One region of the Marinococcus salis genome, then DNA from elsewhere that is predicted to be linked to it. Evidence: predicted binding sites of a transcription regulator. Region 1 holds the regulator's gene; each other region holds the start of a gene.
What was found. Region 1 encodes LexA, which represses DNA repair genes until DNA is damaged. Its sites were predicted from a motif close to CGAACATATGTTCG; they were not measured.
Positions count from the first base shown of each region.

Region 1 (5,954 bases):
GTTGCTTTACGGATACGGATTATCTATTGGAACAGGGATTGTCTGCGGATGGTGATGGCTGCCTGGCATTTCCTATGCAAGGGGGTGCAGGAGTGTTATGCTTTGGGCGGGACAGAAGTTGAAAGGAGCTTGTGTTATCTCTCAATTTTCGTATGTAATCGATGAACAAGGTAACGAAGTATTCGTAGGGACGGAAAAAGACATTAAGGAAATGTTTCCGGACAGGGAGAAACATATTTTTAACACCGAAGAAGAACTGCTGGGCGGTATACGTAATTTCCGGGAAAATGAACGGATTATATCCGTGGTGAGCAATCTCCCGGTGCTGAATGAACACTGGAAGGATAAGGACAATATGTAAAACAGGTTTGCTTTTTACTGGGCAGCTTTTGGACGGGCCTGTGATTACCCGGGCTCGGGCCGGACTTTTTGATAAAGTCCGGTTTTTTTATTGATACGGGCGTTTAAAAGCCCGGGCGTAGTATAATGAGACGAGCACCTCCCATTTTTGTTAGAGAGGAAGATGTTTATGAAAAAGAAAAGAAATTCTGCCTGGCTGCTGCTGCCGCTACTGCTTCTGCAGGCCTGGTGGCTTTACCGGGAAGCGGAAAAACAGGGAAAAGCCAAATGGAAGTGGAGCCTGTGGGGGTTAACCCAGTTTCCGGTGCCGGCGGTTGCTTTTTATATTGTTCACAAGTGGAAAGAGTGAGCCGGGTGCTTCTAGTTGATGGTTTTAAACCGGCATCCAGGTGTAATAGCATAGTAGGAAGCGAGAAAAATGATGGACCGGCAGCACCTATTAGAGTGAAGGGGCGACAAACATGAAACAGGAAACGCAGGAAATTAACGAAATTATATTGGACGAATCGGCACTGCAGTTTGAATCGGCATACTTGTATCTGGAAACATCTGATCCCGATCGAATCGGAGAAAGTGCCTGGACAATCGCCATTTATAATGTCGAGCAGCAATTTTCCGAGGAATTTACCGGCCGAGACAGCATCAGCATCCGGATCAAAACTGAAGAAGCTGAGTACCAGGGGCTCGTTCAATTTAAGAATATCGAAGGCAGCGATAAGAAGCACTGCCACCTGGACGGCCTTGACGAACTGGTGCAGGTGTAACTTATGCCTGGAACGAGGGCGGCAGCTGGGGCTGCCGTTCGTTTTTTATATAGCTGGCCTCCCGATGGACGTTTAATACGCGTAAAATAGGGGATTATAGCTGTGAAAAGAGGATCGATGATTGGAAAGGAGAGAAAAACATGAGTCCAAGAAAAGAAGCGATGGCCCAGCTGGCCGGAAGAGTGGAACGCGGAGAAATTGGAGCGGAATGGTCGCCGGTGGATGAAATCGAGCAGGATCGTTTCCAGGAGCTTGTCGAGCACGGCTACGTCACGTACGCCGACGCTTCCGGGGAAAAGGAAGAGGCGGTCTACAGCGGCATTGCCATCACAAAAGAAGGCCGGGAGCTGTTTGAAGAATATAAGCGCCAGGTAGATGAATAACATGAACGTATCCGGCGGACGGTGTTAAACCACCCGCCTTTTTTCATAGACGCTGGTGAACGCGAAGAAATTTGAAGATTGAACCACCGCCTGGCACGGGAATGGAAGCAGACAGAAACCATAAAACCCAGGAGGATGCGATGCCGACATTAACGCTGGAATCTATTAAAACAGTTACTACAAATGAAGTAATTCATATAAACGATGGCAAGCTCTACGCAGGAGAAGGACCGTTGGAGCGCTGGACAGTGTCCATTATGGACTGTGAAAACAAAGAATTTTTCTATCAGGCATTCAACAGCGCTTCTCCCGCGCTGGATTTGTTTTTCCGGACCGGGGAAGGCTTTCATTTTGGCGGCCAGGTGTACATCACCCGGGCGGATGAGGAAAATATAGAGCTTGAAGGAAGCAGCGCGCTTCAGGAACAGTCTTAATTCCTTCATTAAAAATCGGATCTAAGGAGGATGACTATGCCACAGGAACCGGATTTTTCCCGGGAAGGCTGGAAAGGCTACCGGGTACGCCCGCTCCATTTTGCCGGTGAATCGCTCGAAGTGTATCACGAAACAGAACTGGCTCTGCTCGTCCAGGTGACTACCTCGGCGATGGCAGCAGAAGCAAGTTTAAAGGAAGAAAACGTGCCGGAATGGTTATGGGAGATCGGTATCGATTATCTGACCAGCAAACAGCCGGAGGAAAGAAAACGTCTGGTAATAACTGTGCAGGACGTCACGGACGGCGAAGTAAACAAAGCGTATGAGAATTTACTACGGGATTTTGAAGCACCCTCGATCTGAGAGGGTGCTTTTTGCTTCTATTATATAGAAGAAACAAGGGGGAGCACTGGCAGAAAGAGCCGCAGGAGGAGCTTTTCGCTCGCGGACAGGGAAATTCTTTCAGAAAAAACGGGCAGGTGGCTTCTCGAACGGAAAAAACTGTGGTATAAATAAGTGGAGGGGGTGGATGACAGTGGCTTTAGTGGAATTCAAATGCAGAACGCAGCCGCAGGTGACGTACAGCAGTGACGGTCATGAAATTCATTACAAGGTGATTGAATACGCCGACGGCTATGAAGTGGTGCTTCATTCGATGAGTGATTTTCAGCCGGCCGATGAAAAACTGCTGTTTCATCAGGGAAGTCAGGTCATTCACGCCAAAGAGCATACTTACGTATTAGACACCTGTGATTGTGTATACAGCGGGGAGTCCGATGAAACGATCGATCACTCGATCTGTCACAAACCATATTCTAAATCCATGTAGCGGTTAAACGGAGCTTTCCTTCCCGGGAGGCTCTTTTTTGTGGTAGACGCTTGCGCGCATACAGGCTCATATTTGTAATCATTCCGGAAAAGAGAAAGGGGCATACACATGCTGCATTTTGAAAAAAAGGACCTGCACAATTTAAACCACGCGGAGGCGCCGTACGTCTCCATTTACCAGTACGGAAAAACGGATATCAGCAGCCATCCCTCCGACAGCAGCCGCGTGGGACTGTCCAAGCAGGGTATGATGAAGCTGGTGAACTACTGGATCCAGGAAGGCAACCTTGATGATAACGACAAACAGCAGATTAAAGAATGGCTTGACGAGTAACCTCCGGAAGGCGCGGCAGTGAAATTTCGGGTTTAGCAGGAAGGGCGCCGGGAAAAGGAATCACAATTCACCAATCGAAAAACGAGCTTCGGGCACAGCTCAGTGCTGAAGTCGTTAAAGGGGGGAATCGTGATGGCACGCCTGCTTGACTTTTACCAGGGACCGTATGAAGGGAGCCCGGGAGAGTCGGAACATTTCAATGGACCGGTGCTCCACATTTTTGAGCGCGGCCAGCTGCTGCTGTCGATGCAGATTACGGCAGAAGCGCTCCAGAAAAATGAGCTCAGCGTAGACATGATGACGGTGTATGAGTGGCTCTGGCACCGGGGGCTTGAATTTATTGAACGGGAAAACATTACGGCAGCCACGGTGGTAATAATAACCGACCGGGATATCGAAAAGGATGAAATCATTACGGATTACCGGACGCTTGCTTTTCGGAGATAGAACAAAACAGGGCGCCTGCATTCAGTGCAGGCGCCCTGTTTTATGGGATTAAAAGATGGTGCGGAAAACGCCGGTGACTCTGCCGAGTATCGTACAGTTTTCTAAAATAATTGGATCCATGGTGGCATTTTCAGGCTGCAGCCGGATAAAGTTTTCTTCTTTATAGAACCGCTTAACCGTCGCTTCCATTTCGTCTGTCATTGCAACAATGATATCGCCATTATCTGCGGTCTGCTGTTTTTGGACAACGACAAGGTCCCCGTCAAAAATCCCGGCTTCAATCATGCTGTCACCCTGGATGGTAAGCATGTAGACCTGCTCCTCATCGGTCACCATCCGCTCCGGAAGAGGAATGTATTCTTCAACATTTTCCACCGCAGTAATAGGCTCCCCGGCCGTGACTTTACCGATGACCGGAACATACACGGCTTTGCTTTCGTGAATCGGCTCGCTGCCCTGTTCTTCAAGCTCAAGTACTTCAATCGCCCGTGGCTTTGTCGGGTCGCGGCGGATTAGATTTTTGTTTTCAAGGCGGGCGAGGTGCCCGTGAACCGTGGAACTCGAAGCGAGTCCGACAGCTTCCCCGATCTCCCGTACCGAAGGCGGATAGCCTTTTTCTTTTACTTCTTCTTTTATATAATCAAGAATTTGCTGCTGGCGCTTGGATAGCTTCATCTCCGCACCTCCTTTTGAGGAATTTTTCTGAATAAAGTATAGCATGAGGGGAACAAAAACGCAAACACCCGTTCTAATATTTTTGTTGACGGGAACAGGCATTCTGGTATACTGGATGAATATAAGAACATACATTCTCATTCAGGGGGGAACGCACACATGAATAAACTAAAAACTTTTACTTCCACGGACTGGACCATGCTTGCCTTGTTTGCATTTGCGCTTATGTTTCTGGTATATTCAGCGGACGCTTCAATCACTCCGGAAACGCTGGACGGCACGGATACAGACCGGCCGGCAGAAATCGTCCATGAAGAACAGCATCCGGTTTTAAAAGACAGGTTAGTCTACCAGGAAGAGCCGTGGGAACGGACAGTGACATTTGACGCTCCCGAACAGTAAAACCCGAACGGAAAGGACCGCAAAGACATGAAAACATGCATTATCTATGCCCGGGTAAGTACGGAAAAAGAAGAACAGCAGTCCTCGCTTGCCAGGCAGCAGGAAGAGCTGGAGGCTCTTGCGGCCGCGAATGGCTGGGCTGTGCAGCAGGTCATTACCGAACAGGAAAGCAGCTATTCGGTGGAACGGGACGGGCTTCTCCGCGTGTTTGAGCTTCTTGATGATACCGAAGCGGATACGCTGTTAATCACGGACGATACGCGGCTTGGACGTGGAAATGCCAAAATCGCCGTGCTTCACGAACTGCAGAAACGGGGGACGTTCATCTATACGGTAAAAGAGGACGGAGAGCTCGAAATTGCGGATACTGACCATATGATTATGGATATTTTGTCCATCGTCGAAGAACACCAGCGCCGGCTGCATAATTTCAAAATTAAGCGGGGGATGCAGCGGGCGGTGGAAAACGGCTATCATCCGGAGGAAAACTTCGGACTGAACCGGAGCGGCGGGCGAAAGAAAAAAGAAGTGCCCATTGAAGAAATTGTTAAACTGAAGCAGCGGGAGCTGACGTTTAAAGATATTGCCTCTACGCTCCGCGGCCTCGGCTACGATATTTCCAAAGCGACGGTGCACCGCCGTTATAAAGAACACGAAAAGCAGGCGGCGGAAACAGAGCAGCAGTGATTTATTTGCGGGAGCGCCAGGTTTTTAATATAATGAATAAGGAACGCACAATTTAAGGGAGGCAACTTATGCTTTCGAAAGAAAAAATTGACCGCATTAATGAGTTGGCCAAACGTCAGAAATCGACAGGGCTGACAGCGGAAGAAGAAGAGGAACAGCACGCGCTGCGCCAAGAATATTTAAGCAAATTCCGTTCTTCATTCAAAAACCAGCTCGAAAACGTCAAAGTGGTGGACGAAGAAGGCACGGATGTCACTCCGAACAAGCTTGAACGTGTGAAACGACGGAACCGCAGCTTCCGGCATTAAGAAAAGGAGGCCTGGTCTTGAAAAAGAGCAGGCCTTTTGATTTTGTTCTTTCTCCGCTAACCCGCTTGTGTAATCGTTTTAAAACCTTTATCATAAAAACGTACATGTACACGGAACCCCCTGCTGAGCCACTTGAGTGGCACGGGTTTCCATAAAAATACATACTGTGGAGGGACATATGCATGGCAATTAGCACAGAACAATTAGCAATCAACACGATCCGGACGTTGTCCATCGAAAGCATCGAAAAAGCCCAGTCGGGCCACCCGGGGCTTCCGATGGGCGCCGCGCCGATGGCATACGCACTCTGGACCAAATCCATGAACCATAAT
Region 1 is NZ_JBQOJB010000002.1:142,527-148,480, reverse strand. Features, by position in the region: gene ACTTK6_RS02515 (hypothetical protein) at 119-361, shown strand; gene ACTTK6_RS02510 (hypothetical protein) at 530-709, shown strand; gene ACTTK6_RS02505 (hypothetical protein) at 822-1,124, shown strand; gene ACTTK6_RS02500 (hypothetical protein) at 1,265-1,507, shown strand; gene ACTTK6_RS02495 (hypothetical protein) at 1,648-1,941, shown strand; gene ACTTK6_RS02490 (hypothetical protein) at 1,978-2,304, shown strand; gene ACTTK6_RS02485 (hypothetical protein) at 2,471-2,770, shown strand; gene ACTTK6_RS02480 (hypothetical protein) at 2,879-3,103, shown strand; gene ACTTK6_RS02475 (hypothetical protein) at 3,233-3,550, shown strand; gene lexA (transcriptional repressor LexA) at 3,599-4,225, opposite strand; gene ACTTK6_RS02465 (hypothetical protein) at 4,385-4,627, shown strand; gene ACTTK6_RS02460 (YneB family resolvase-like protein) at 4,655-5,314, shown strand; gene ACTTK6_RS02455 (DUF896 domain-containing protein) at 5,383-5,622, shown strand; gene tkt (transketolase) at 5,805-5,954, shown strand, end outside.

Region 2 (5,954 bases), on a different contig from region 1:
TTGCCCTCGAGCAGTATTTTCTTATGCTCTGCCGAGAGATCCTTGAACGGGGTGTCCATATCAATATTAAAATGGTCACATGCCGAGCGGAGCAGCTGCGGATAATACTGGGAGCTGATTGGCTCCCATACGGCGATAGCGTGTTCCCGGAGCGTGCGATCGGGGTCAGGAACGACTAGGTCGCTGTCCACTTCAAGCTTACTGCCAAGACCATCACAGGTCGGGCAGGCGCCATACGGACTGTTAAAGGAAAACATTCTTGGTTCGAGCTCCCCAATGGAAAAGCCACATTCCGGGCAGGAATGGTGCTGATTAAACCGCATTTCCTTTTCACCAACAACATCGATAAGTACTTTCCCTTCTCCGAGTTCAAGGGCGGTTTCCAGGGAGTCTGCGAGCCTGGACTCGACCCCGTCCTTTATAACAACGCGGTCTACCACTGCTTCAATATCATGCTTTTTATTTTTATCGAGCTTGATTTCTTCTCCAACGTCACGCATTTCTCCGTCCACACGAATACGCACCAGCCCTTTTTGCTTCAGCTGGTCCATTACTTTCACGTGTTCTCCCTTCCGGCCAGCAATAACCGGAGCGAGAATCTGCATTTTTGTCCGTTCAGCGTAAGCCATCATCTGGTCGACCATCTGTGAAATAGTCTGGGAGGTAATCGGCACATGGTGGTACGGGCAGTAAGGTGTACCGACACGAGCAAATAACAGCCGCAGGTAGTCGTAAATTTCCGTCACAGTGCCGACCGTGGAACGCGGGTTCTTGCTTGTAGTTTTCTGGTCAATCGATATGGCCGGGGAGAGCCCTTCAATGGAATCAACATCGGGCTTTTCCATCTGACCCAGGAACTGGCGGGCGTAAGCCGACAATGATTCCACGTAACGGCGCTGCCCTTCAGCATAAATCGTATCGAAGGCAAGCGAAGATTTCCCGGAGCCGGATAACCCGGTCATGACGACCAGCTGGTCCCGTGGAATTGTCACGTCAATATCTTTTAAATTATGGGACCTTGCTCCCTGAATCTTAATATTATCTGCTGCCATTCGTTGGTCATCCTTCCGCTTTAAGTTCTAATACCATATCGCGCAGTTCCGCTGCGCGTTCAAACTGCAGGTCTTTCGCTGCCTGTTTCATTTCGTCTTCCATCTGGTCAATGACTTTCTTCCGCTCGCTCTTGCTCATTTTATCGAGAGCTGGTTTATCAATATCCGAGGAATCCTCTGAACTGACCGTAGCCTGAATCAGGGCAGGGATTTCTTTTTGGATTGTTTTCGGCGTAATGCCATATTTTTCGTTGTGCGCTATTTGGATCTCACGGCGCCGGTTTGTTTCACTAATCGCCACGTCCATCGAACGGGTGATTTTGTCTGCGTACATAATAACATGCCCGCGGTCGTTCCGGGCGGCGCGGCCCATTGTCTGAATAAGGGAGCGTTCCGCACGCAGAAAGCCTTCTTTGTCTGCATCCAGAATACCAATCAGTGACACTTCCGGGATGTCCAGCCCTTCCCGGAGCAGGTTAATGCCGACCAGAACATCAAACTGGCCGAGGCGGAGCTGGCGGATGATGTCGATCCGTTCAAGTGTTTTAATGTCCGAGTGCAAGTACTTCACCCGGATGCCGAGTTCTTTTAAATAGTTGGTCAGGTCTTCGGCCATTTTTTTCGTGAGCGTCGTCACAAGCACCCGCTCATTCCGTTCCCGGCGCTCATGAATTTCGCCGATTAAATCATCGATCTGGCCTTCAATCGGCTTCACTTCCACCGTAGGGTCAAGCAGGCCGGTCGGGCGGATGATCTGCTCAATGACTTCCGGTGCATGTTCAAGCTCATACGGCCCCGGTGTCGCAGAAATGAACATTGCCTGATTAATCCGCTCTTCAAATTCATCAAATTTCAGCGGACGGTTGTCCATCGCGGACGGAAGACGGAACCCGTGGTCCACGAGCACCTGCTTCCTCGCCTGGTCCCCGTTGTACATGCCGCGCACCTGTGGAAGCGTTACGTGGGACTCATCCACCACCAGCAAAAAGTCATCCGGAAAATAGTCAATCAATGTATAAGGCGCATCCCCGGGGTTCCGGAAAGTCAAATGCCTCGAATAGTTTTCAATGCCGGAGCAAAAGCCCATCTCCTGCATCATTTCAAGGTCGTAATTGGTCCGCTGTTCAAGCCGCTGGGCTTCAAGCTCCCGGCCGTTCGCCCGAAACTTTTCAAGCTGCTCCTGAAGTTCCTGCTGAATATTTTTAATGGCACGCTCCATTTTTTCTTCCCGGGTCACAAAGTGGGAAGCCGGGAAGATTGCAGTATGCGAGCGTTCACCAATAACCTCACCAGTCAGGGCGTCCACTTCGGTGATCCGGTCAATTTCATCACCGAACATTTCAACACGAATGCAATGTTCATCTCTTGAAGCCGGAAAAATTTCAACGACATCCCCGCGCACGCGAAATGTCCCGCGCACAAAATTAATGTCATTACGCTCGTATTGAATGTCCACGAGTTTCCGGAGAATCTGGTCCCGTTCGATCTCCATGCCGGTCCGAAGCGAAAGCACGAGATCCCGGTACTCTTCCGGGGAACCAAGCCCGTAAATACAGGATACACTGGCGACGATAATAACGTCTTCGCGCTCAAATAAGGCGCTCGTCGCCGAGTGCCTTAGCTTGTCGATTTCATCGTTAATACTCGCGTCTTTTTCAATAAACTGGTCTGTCTGCGGCACATAGGCCTCCGGCTGATAATAGTCATAATAGCTTACAAAGTACTCCACGGCGTTATTTGGAAACATTTCTTTAAATTCATTGTATAACTGCCCGGCGAGTGTTTTATTGTGAGCCATAACAAGCGTGGGCCGGTTCACTTCTGTTAACACATTGGAAACGGTAAACGTTTTACCGGTTCCGGTCGCGCCAAGCAGTGTCTGGTATCTTTTGCCGTCCTTCAGTCCTTGAACCAGCTTTTCAATCGCCTGCGGCTGGTCGCCCTCCGGATTGTATCTACTCGCCAGTTCAAATGTTTCGTTCATAGTAGTCCCTCACTTCCTGTCTGCGTTCCGGTCATATGTCTATTTACTATATACCACATGAAGATTGGAAAGAAACAACATAAAAACGAACGTATATTCGCTGTTATTATTGTACTCCACTCCCCGGCAATTGCAAAGAAAACGACACTTACCCTGTCCCTATGCAAAAAAACAGAACCCGGGAGGGGGTTCTGTTTTACTGGGCCGTATGCATGTTTTCCGGCGCAGTTTGTTCTTTATTAATCATGAGTATGCCCAGCTGGTGATGCTGATTACTGTAAAGCGCCGCCTGTGCCTGACGGAGTTCTCCGTTAATATCCTCCACATCCAGCCGGCAGTAGGCGGAATTTTTTTGCACAGCCCGGTACAGGCTTGCTTCATCATATACTTTTTCGCTGTTCACCCGGCGAATGACTTCTCCCGCTTTAATGTGCATCCGGTCTGCGGGAGACTCCGGCAGTACAGCAAGTACTGAGATTCCGTCGCCCCGGAGAGTGTAAAGAAAATTGCTTTTAGCTGAGCTGCCGGCAGCAATGGTTACCCATTCCCGCAGCAGAATCAGCACGGCCACCATTACCGGAACGGCCCATCCGCTGTAAAAATAAGCAAGTGCTGCCCCGGCACCGGTAAGGACTGATATTCTTATAATCCACCAGCCGGCAGAGCGCACCTGCACGGCCGCCAAACGATCAAAGGTTTTCATACGTATGCCGATTACTGCCGGAAGTAAAAGAAGGGAAAAAGCCGCACCTCCAGGAAGCAGCGGCCACCAGCCTCCCGCCTCTATAGCACTTCCCGGGATAAACAAAAATACAGGGAGCATCCAGAGACGGTGCGTGACCTGGCCGCCGATCGGCTTGCCGCGGCGGCTTACTGTCCGAAGCGGAGAAAAAAACTTCACCCCGTTCCAGACAACCAAAATGCCTTCGGCAAGCGTGAGCACTGCAAGCCAGACCATCAGAGAAAAAGCATCAAAGCCGTTTCCAAGCCATGGCCCAGCGGAGAAAAAAGGTACCGCTATCCCGGCAGCATCCAAAGCAAGGGCAGCCAAAAATGCCCCTCCCCAGACGTGCAGCGCTGTCAGTAAGCGGTGCAGGCCTGACACTGCCAAAAGAGCACTGAGCACCATCGCAAGCAGGACTGCTCCAAGAGGCAGTGAAATGCCCGTAATGATAGTAATGACAGAAACAAAAGCAGCAATTACTATCGCCGGAATAACACTCATCGTCAATTCCATCAGCATTGGATACATTTTTGCATGAAACATTTTCCGCTCTCTTTTCACCCGGAGATAACCAGTCATAAGCATAGCTGCTATCATTATGTAAGTCAGCGGGTTCAGAAAAAACCACGCTAACGCAGGACCAATTTCACCGATTATTCCCTGCATCCACTATTTCCCCCTTTTCTTCGGACCGGGCAGGCCCCGGCCACCGTTATCATTCAAATTTCATTTATTGTTCTGTGACTGTATCAAGCGCGCGCTGCAGCTGCTTGTCGTTGTCCCTGTTCTGGACATTTTCAAGCACAAAATCATTCAGCGCATCTGCTGTTTCCGGCGTCAGTGTCCCAGTGGCTTCCAAATCTTTCTGTTCCTCCTGGAAATCCTGTACCGCTGCTTCTGTTTCTTTGCTGTAGTACCCGTCCTCACGTCCCGGGTCAAACCCGGCTCCTTTTAAAAGCGTTTGTGCGGTAGCAATGTTTTCACCGGTCGTATCCGGCTCCAGAGCTTCATCAATGGATAAAATAGATGCCTGGAAATAGTCGGGCTGCTCTTGCTCAATGGTCGGCTTCACGCCTTCTTCATTAATCCAGTTTCCATCCGGAGTCAGCCATTTAGAGACAGACAGCTTCACATCGCTTCCATCATCGAGCTCCATTACCTGCTGCACCGTTCCTTTGCCATAGGTCGTCTGCCCTACTAGTTCAAAGCCTCCGGACTCCTTCATCGCAGCTGCCAGAATTTCAGAAGCAGACACACTTCCCTGATCAATCACACCAACTACCGGATAGTCTTTGTTCTCCTCTAAAGAGGAGGTCACTTCTGAAATCGTGCCTTCACGGTCTTCAATCTCCACCACGGGCTCGCCGCCCGGAATAATCATGCTGCCGATATCTTCCACCGCGTTTAAATATCCACCTGGATTTCCGCGGACATCGATCACCAGGCCATCAATGTTTTCACTCTCCACCTGTTCGAGCTGGGTTTCGAATTCATTGGCTGTATTTTCAGAAAATGACGAGACATTCAAATAACCGATGCTTTCGCCGTCCTGCTCAATCACTTCACCTTCTACGGTTTCGATCGGAATTTCGTCGCGCTCCACTTCAACATTAAAAGGCTCGTCGCTTCCGCGCTGTACAGTGAGATTCACGTTCGTTCCTTTTTCTCCGCGGATTTTCAGAACCGCTTCATTAAGTTCAAGGTTTTCAGTGCTTTCTCCGTTAATTTCCAAAATATCATCATTGGGCTGCAGTCCGGCGGCTTCTGCCGGGGAATCGTCGATTGGTGAAACGATCGTTACTGCATCCCCCGATTTATTTACTTCAGCCCCGATGCCTTCAAAGGACGAATCCAGCGACTGCGTAAATTCCTGTGCTGTGCTTTCGCTCATGTAGCTGGAGTGAGGATCATCGAGTTCGCCGATCATTCCTTCGATAGCCCCCTGCACCAACGCATCATCATCCACCTCTGTCATATATTCAGAATCGATCATATCGTACACAGAACTAATTTTATTTAAGTCTTCCTCTGAAACGTTTTGCGTGCCGCTGTCCGAACCGGACTCGGACAGCGCAGATGAGGAAGCGCCTGATTCCTCTCCCCAGACAGAAGCACCTACGACCGCGCCTCCAGTCCCGGCTGCCGCTGCGGTGACCAGAATTGCTGCCGTCACTTTGATGTTTTTCTTCATCTA
Region 2 is NZ_JBQOJB010000009.1:14,850-20,803, forward strand. Features, by position in the region: gene uvrA (excinuclease ABC subunit UvrA) at 1-1,052, opposite strand, end outside; gene uvrB (excinuclease ABC subunit UvrB) at 1,060-3,036, opposite strand; gene ACTTK6_RS09530 (hypothetical protein) at 3,233-4,426, opposite strand; gene ACTTK6_RS09535 (S41 family peptidase) at 4,491-5,951, opposite strand.
Region 2: uvrB (excinuclease ABC subunit UvrB) is a predicted target of LexA. The motif match lies at 3,123-3,136, and genes of this name have one in related genera.

Region 3 (5,954 bases), on a different contig from region 1:
AAAGAAGAAAAAAACTCGCTCCAAAACCTCCTGCAATCATAAACAGCGGCCAGATGACCCGCTTTTGAATCCATTCATTGATCATAGAAACACCAATCATCTCAAAAATGCCGGCGCCGATCAAATACAGCCACGTCATCACTGTTGTTCCCCTCCTTCATTTGCCCTTGGCCTTCCGGAGGCCATGTGAAGCCCGGAGATTCCGGCAATCAGCATGATAATAAAGGCCATCTTGCTCCATTGGAACGGCTGGCCAAAAAATATCATATCAAGGACTGTTGTCCCGATCGTACCGATGCCGACAAAGGCTACATACGAAGTGCCTACCGGAAGATATTCGCCCGCCCGTATCAAAAAGAGAAAGCTCAATACAATAGCCACGAGCGTTCCCGCCCACTCCCATCCAGCCGAGGCGTGCTTCAAACCGATTACCCAGAGAATTTCAAATGTTGCTGCTGCCGCGACGTTTATCCACCCCACTACGAGTCCTCCTTACCGATTTCTTCTTATTATTTCCCGGAAATATTTGTTTCACCCCAGCTTTTGCACACGAAAAAACCCGGGAATTCTTCGCAGCGAAGATCTCCCGGGTTTTTGTCCCTCCGTGTCGCAAACGTTTCGTTTACGGGTTTTCTCTCGGACCAGTCCGGCTCTGCCGCGGAACCCTAGAAAACATTATGCCTTTCAGTATATCAAATTCACGGCTTTTGTCTACGACGAGGCATTGTCTTTGGAGGGGAACACAAACTCGACGCCATTTTCTTTGCGTTTTAATTTGGCGTCAAACGGCTTTTTGCCTTTAAATCCTTTGATCACCTGCGTCTCCCCTTTCTCACACAGCTTCTTAACCTGAGCCTGGGTGATTTTTTTCTTTAATAATGTTTTTGGTATGGTGAATTTACAGCCGTTTGCATATTCGCTGCAGCCATAAAAGGATTTTCGTTCCATCAGCTGCCCTTTTTGGCATACGGGACAAAGAGCGATCGGCTCTGCGCGCTGCGGCTGTTTTTTGGAGGCGGCCACCTGATCCGGATTGGTCTGCATATTCGTCATGCCTGCCGGCGCCTCTTCGACCAGCTTTTTCGTAAAAGCCTCGGTCTGCTTTAAAAAAGCTTCTTTATCTGCTTCACCGCTTCCGATTTGCTTTAAAAAGGCTTCCCATTTCGCGGTCAAAAGCGGCTTGGATAAAAGCGTTCCCTCTACTACCTCGCAGAGGGCGCGGCCTTTGGCGGTGACTTCCACGACGTTTTTCTGAATCCGGATATATTCCTGTTTCTGCAGCGTCTGAATAATAGTGCTTCGCGTCGCTTCTGTCCCAAGGCCTTCTGTTTCCTGCAGTACTTTTTTGGAAGCTTCGTCGTCTTCAATCCATTTGCCGCAGGACTTCATCATATTGATCAGCTGGCCTTCTGTGTAGGGCTTAGGCGGCTGGGTTTCTTTTTCAGCTGCCTGGACATACGCTTTAACCTGCTCTCCTTCAGTAACTGGAGGCAGTGTTTTATCCTCCTGCTCCTTCTTCTTTTTAGGTGTTGGAAACAGCTCCCTCCAGCCCAGCTGGCTGTCTACCCGTCCCTTGCTTTCAAAGATGAGGCCCTGGACCTCCGTTTCGAGCGTTGTTTCTTCATACACATAGTTCCGGTGAAACATCGCAAGCACGCTGTTCATTATTTCTTTGTATACCTGCTGCTGGGCCCGGTTCAGCTTTTCGAACTGGCCCTCGCTCAACACTTTCTTCGTTGGGACGATCGCATGGTGCTCCTGGACTTTACTCCCGTCTACAAACCGTTTCGAAGGCGTCAAGGATGCCGGTTCGAAGGAAGCGTTCATGCAGTCCTGCATCCGGTTCAGATTTCCTTTTAAGTAGTTAAATTCACCCGAAGTAATGTGGCGGGTGTCTGTTCTCGGGTAGGATACAGCTTTTAGCGGCTCGTCATAAAGGCTCTGGACCGTTTTCAGCACAGCAGACGGGCTCATTTTATATTTTTTGTTCATCGTCGTCTGCAGGCTCGACAGCGAATGAAGAAGCGGCGGCTTTTCCTGTTTTTCTTCTTTTTTTATGCTGCTGATTGTTCCTTCGGTATCCTTTTTCAAGCCGTGCTCCTTCCAAATCCGGAGTACTTCTTCCTTTGAGCCGAAGCGCTTTTTATACTTTCCTTTATACTCGCCTGCTTCCGCACGGAAGGTTCCTTCAAGCTCCCAGTAGGGTTCGGGCTCAAACGCCTCAATTTCTTTCTGTCTGTCGTAAATAAGCTTGAGCGTTGGCGTCTGGACCCTGCCGACACTGAACACTTCATTGATGCCCTTTTGTTTTAGCAAAAGCGTATACAGGCGGCTCGCGTTCATGCCGACGATCCAGTCGGAAAACTGGCGGGCCCGTGCCTCCTCATATAGCGAAAAATAGTCTGCCCCCTCCCGGAGCTGTTCAAAGCCTTTGTATACCTCGTCCTTTTCCAGGCTGTTAATCCAAAGACGCCGGATCGGTTTATGGGACGTTTTCGTATAATCAATGACGCTTCGTGCGATGTTTTCGCCTTCACGGTCACAGTCGGTCGCAATAATAATGCTGTCGGCTTCCTGCAGCATCTGCTTAACGACCTTCAACTGCTTGAACGCCCGCGGGTTCGGTTTGAAGCGGAAATGGGCAGGAAGCATCGGAAGTGTGTCGAGCGACCATTTTTTCCAGGAGGACTCGTAATCGGCCGGGGCCCGGAGCTCGAGCAAATGGCCGAAGCCCCAGGTAAGCACTGCCCCGTCCGGAAACAGACTGCACGGCTTCAGCCGCATGTACCCGTCCTTTTTCTCCTGTATCTGAAACGCGGCCGCATAGGCTTTTGCCTGCGACGGTTTTTCCGCTAATATGACTGGCATAAAGAAATTCCTCTCTTCGCTGATTTCTTTGAATTTCAAGAACATTTGTTCTTTATTATAAGGAATCTGTCACAAAAACGAAAGAAGGAGCCTGCCTTTCATATACTCAACTCCGTCCCGGCGTGATACACTAGCATTTGTGAAAACAATGGGAGGATGCTTCCACTCGAAGAAACCACCATTCGGGAGGAGAAATAAACAAATGAAACCTTTAAAACAGCACGGTTATGAATATTACGACTTAGCTGATATACTGCACGAAAGTTATAGCGAAGAAGACCTGGCAGCCTTAACTGCGGCCTTTGACGATCTTCCGGCCGACGATTATGCACCGCACCTGAATCGATACCGCCAGTACGGACGTGCCGTTATTTTCCCGGGCACCCACCGAATCGAATGGCTGCCGGAAACGGTTAGGGACGGTAAAAGCTACTACGATTATTTCCAGGGGTCGTTCAATCCGGAATATCCCGATGCGAGCCGCCGCTTTCCTGCCATCCCTGAGCACATCAGGCACAATCGGCTGCTTGAAGCACTGATCGCTTTTAACTTCCGCCAGACATTCTGGACGCGCGAAGATGCGCTCATGCCTTTTCATGCGGGAGTCCACTTTGTGAAGCTTCACGTTGACTCGAAAGAAGACGAAGCATTTTCATCGCCGAATACCTTGCACCAGGACGGAGAGCCGTTTACGTTCGCCCACCTGATCCGCCGGCGAAATATCGAAGGCGCCCGAAACGTTATTTCTGTACCGGAAGTCCGTGGGCGGATGCCGGAAGATGTAGAAAAAGATAAAATCACTGACTCCTTTTACATGACCCGTCCCCTCGAATCCTACGGAGTGTATGATCCGCTGGTCACTCATTATGTTGGCTCTGTACGCAAGGGGCCAGAGGACGGGCCCGGGGAGCGCTCAGCCATTTTAATTGATTACCAGCCAACCGTCGTTGCCAACCCGGATGAAATTCGCAGCATGCACGGCGATACCAACAACATGGATTATGTATAAAAGGACCCCCGGCGCCACAGACGCCAGGGGTTTTAAATGGAGAGCAACTTTTTCGGAGGCTGCTGTAAAAGCCCCCGGTGAACAAACTTATGCTTCTTTCAATGATTTCATTTTTCTGAAGAAGCTTCACGTTTACGCCCAAAATATAAAAGGCCCAACAGCATAAAGGCTATCATCAGTGCAGTTACAACAATGAGAACAGGTAATGCACCGAATTGATAAATAAATGGGATAGAAGCAGCCGTTACGAGACCGCCGCCCACCATTGGTTCAAATAAAATTTGCTTATAGCCGAAGGCAGTAAAGGCAGGGGACTTATTTTCAGGATCAGCCACCCTCATTAAGAGAAGCCCAGTCGCTGCCACGCCAGTAGACTGCCCAAAATCGCCAAGAGCTCTCTCAAACCAATACGATGGGATCATACGGGGCGCCAAATAGATAAAACCGAGCACATTCAGCAAAATACCCGAAACAGCTAAAATGAGAAAAGGCAGGAAATAAGTGCCTAGTACTGATAACTGCAAACTTGCCAGTGCGCTAACGATCAGCAGGTCAAGCGACAACCCCTGGATACGGTTGATCAGGCCACGGTCGATGATGTCAAAGCGATCCCATTTCGTAAACACCAGTTGAAGCAGAATACCGCCGATCATAGCTAGCGGAAATAAAGGAATGTATTCAAAGATATAGACTCCGCTCCATGCTCCCCACGTTACGGATTCCAGCCACACGAGTGCTTCGAGAAGCAAATATCCGGTAAAAACAGCAATAGCTACTAGAGCAACGTGAAAAGCAAGAGGATCGATTGAAGTGGGAGACGTGGTCATTTTGCCCGCAGCATCCCGTGCCTCATGCTCATTAATGCCTAACTGGGCGTCCACCGAAACATCTTCTGGTTTTTTGAGTATGTTTGACTTATTACGGCGCACACCCCAATTCAATAAAATGACCCCAGCGATAACTCCGGAAAGTACACCCACAGTGGCAAGGCCGATCGCCAGATCATAACCCTGCTCAAAGCCCAGCTGGGTGAATGTACTTTCCAGCCCGGCGGCTGTACCGTGGCCGCCCACAAAACCAATTTCAATCAGCGCCCCGGCAGCCGGCGGCAGGCCAAAGACCGGCGTCAAGAATAACAGGCAAAGACTGATGCCTACTACGTACTGCCCCCAGGAAAGGGTGTACCCAAAAGCAATCTGCGGCCCGCCGACCCTGAGCATTTCTTTCATGTTCGGAAGACGGAACCCGATGAATAAACAGGCGAAAACAACGTTAATAAGGAGGCCTGGCAGTGCACCCCAAACTTCAAGAATATCCGCTGTGAATAGCCCGTTTTCCAAAAAGCGGGATCCAAACAGCGATTGGTTAATCCTTCCTAAAACCCCAGGCCCAAGCAGGAGAGCTAAAAATCCGCCAATGAGGGCACTTGGCAAAAATAAACGCTGTAATAAAGGAATCCGAAGACGGACCCACTTTCCAAGAGCAAGAACCATACTAATAACAACTAAAGCCATTCCAATGACATCAAACGACACAATCGCAGCCCCTTTTCATTTAAAATAAATATGTCGGATCAACATCCATATGTACCATTACCAGGCGACAAAAACTCATTTTATCATACGCGGCCCTTCCCCGCAGTTCGTCTTAAAGGGTTACAAGTACAATTTTGATGAAAATGAACATAAATAAAAACATAAAAAAACCGAATGCAGAAAGCTGACCATTCGGTTTTTCGCAGATTTTGTTTCCGGTTCGCTTACTTTTTTGCTTAATTTACAGACGTTAATGACACCAGCTCGTATTCAATCGTTGTGCGGTGAGACTCCCATTCCACCCGGTGAATTACCGCCTTGCCAAAGGGTACTTTTTCAGCAAACGTATGAATTGGAAGCGGATGATCAAGCGGAAACATTTGATAGTTATCTTTGATCAACCGAAAATTTCTTTCATCCAGGCGCTCAGCCTGCTTATTCGTAATAATTTCCCAGTTCATTTCTACAGAAAAACCCATATGCGTCCCTCCTGCTCCCTTGACTGTATAATTTTAACGCTTTCTTTTCTATCTCCATTATGG
Region 3 is NZ_JBQOJB010000001.1:21,918-27,871, forward strand. Features, by position in the region: gene ACTTK6_RS00110 (DMT family transporter) at 1-139, opposite strand, end outside; gene ACTTK6_RS00115 (DMT family transporter) at 139-480, opposite strand; guanidine-I (ykkC/yxkD leader) riboswitch at 582-680, opposite strand; gene ACTTK6_RS00120 (type IA DNA topoisomerase) at 712-2,868, opposite strand; gene ACTTK6_RS00125 (2OG-Fe dioxygenase family protein) at 3,071-3,877, shown strand; partial or broken gene ACTTK6_RS00130 (sodium/glutamate symporter) at 4,336-5,391, opposite strand; gene ACTTK6_RS00135 (DUF2584 family protein) at 5,649-5,891, opposite strand; gene ACTTK6_RS00140 (nucleoside hydrolase) at 5,949-5,954, opposite strand, start outside.
Region 3: ACTTK6_RS00120 (type IA DNA topoisomerase) is a predicted target of LexA. The motif match lies at 2,907-2,920, and genes of this name have one in related genera.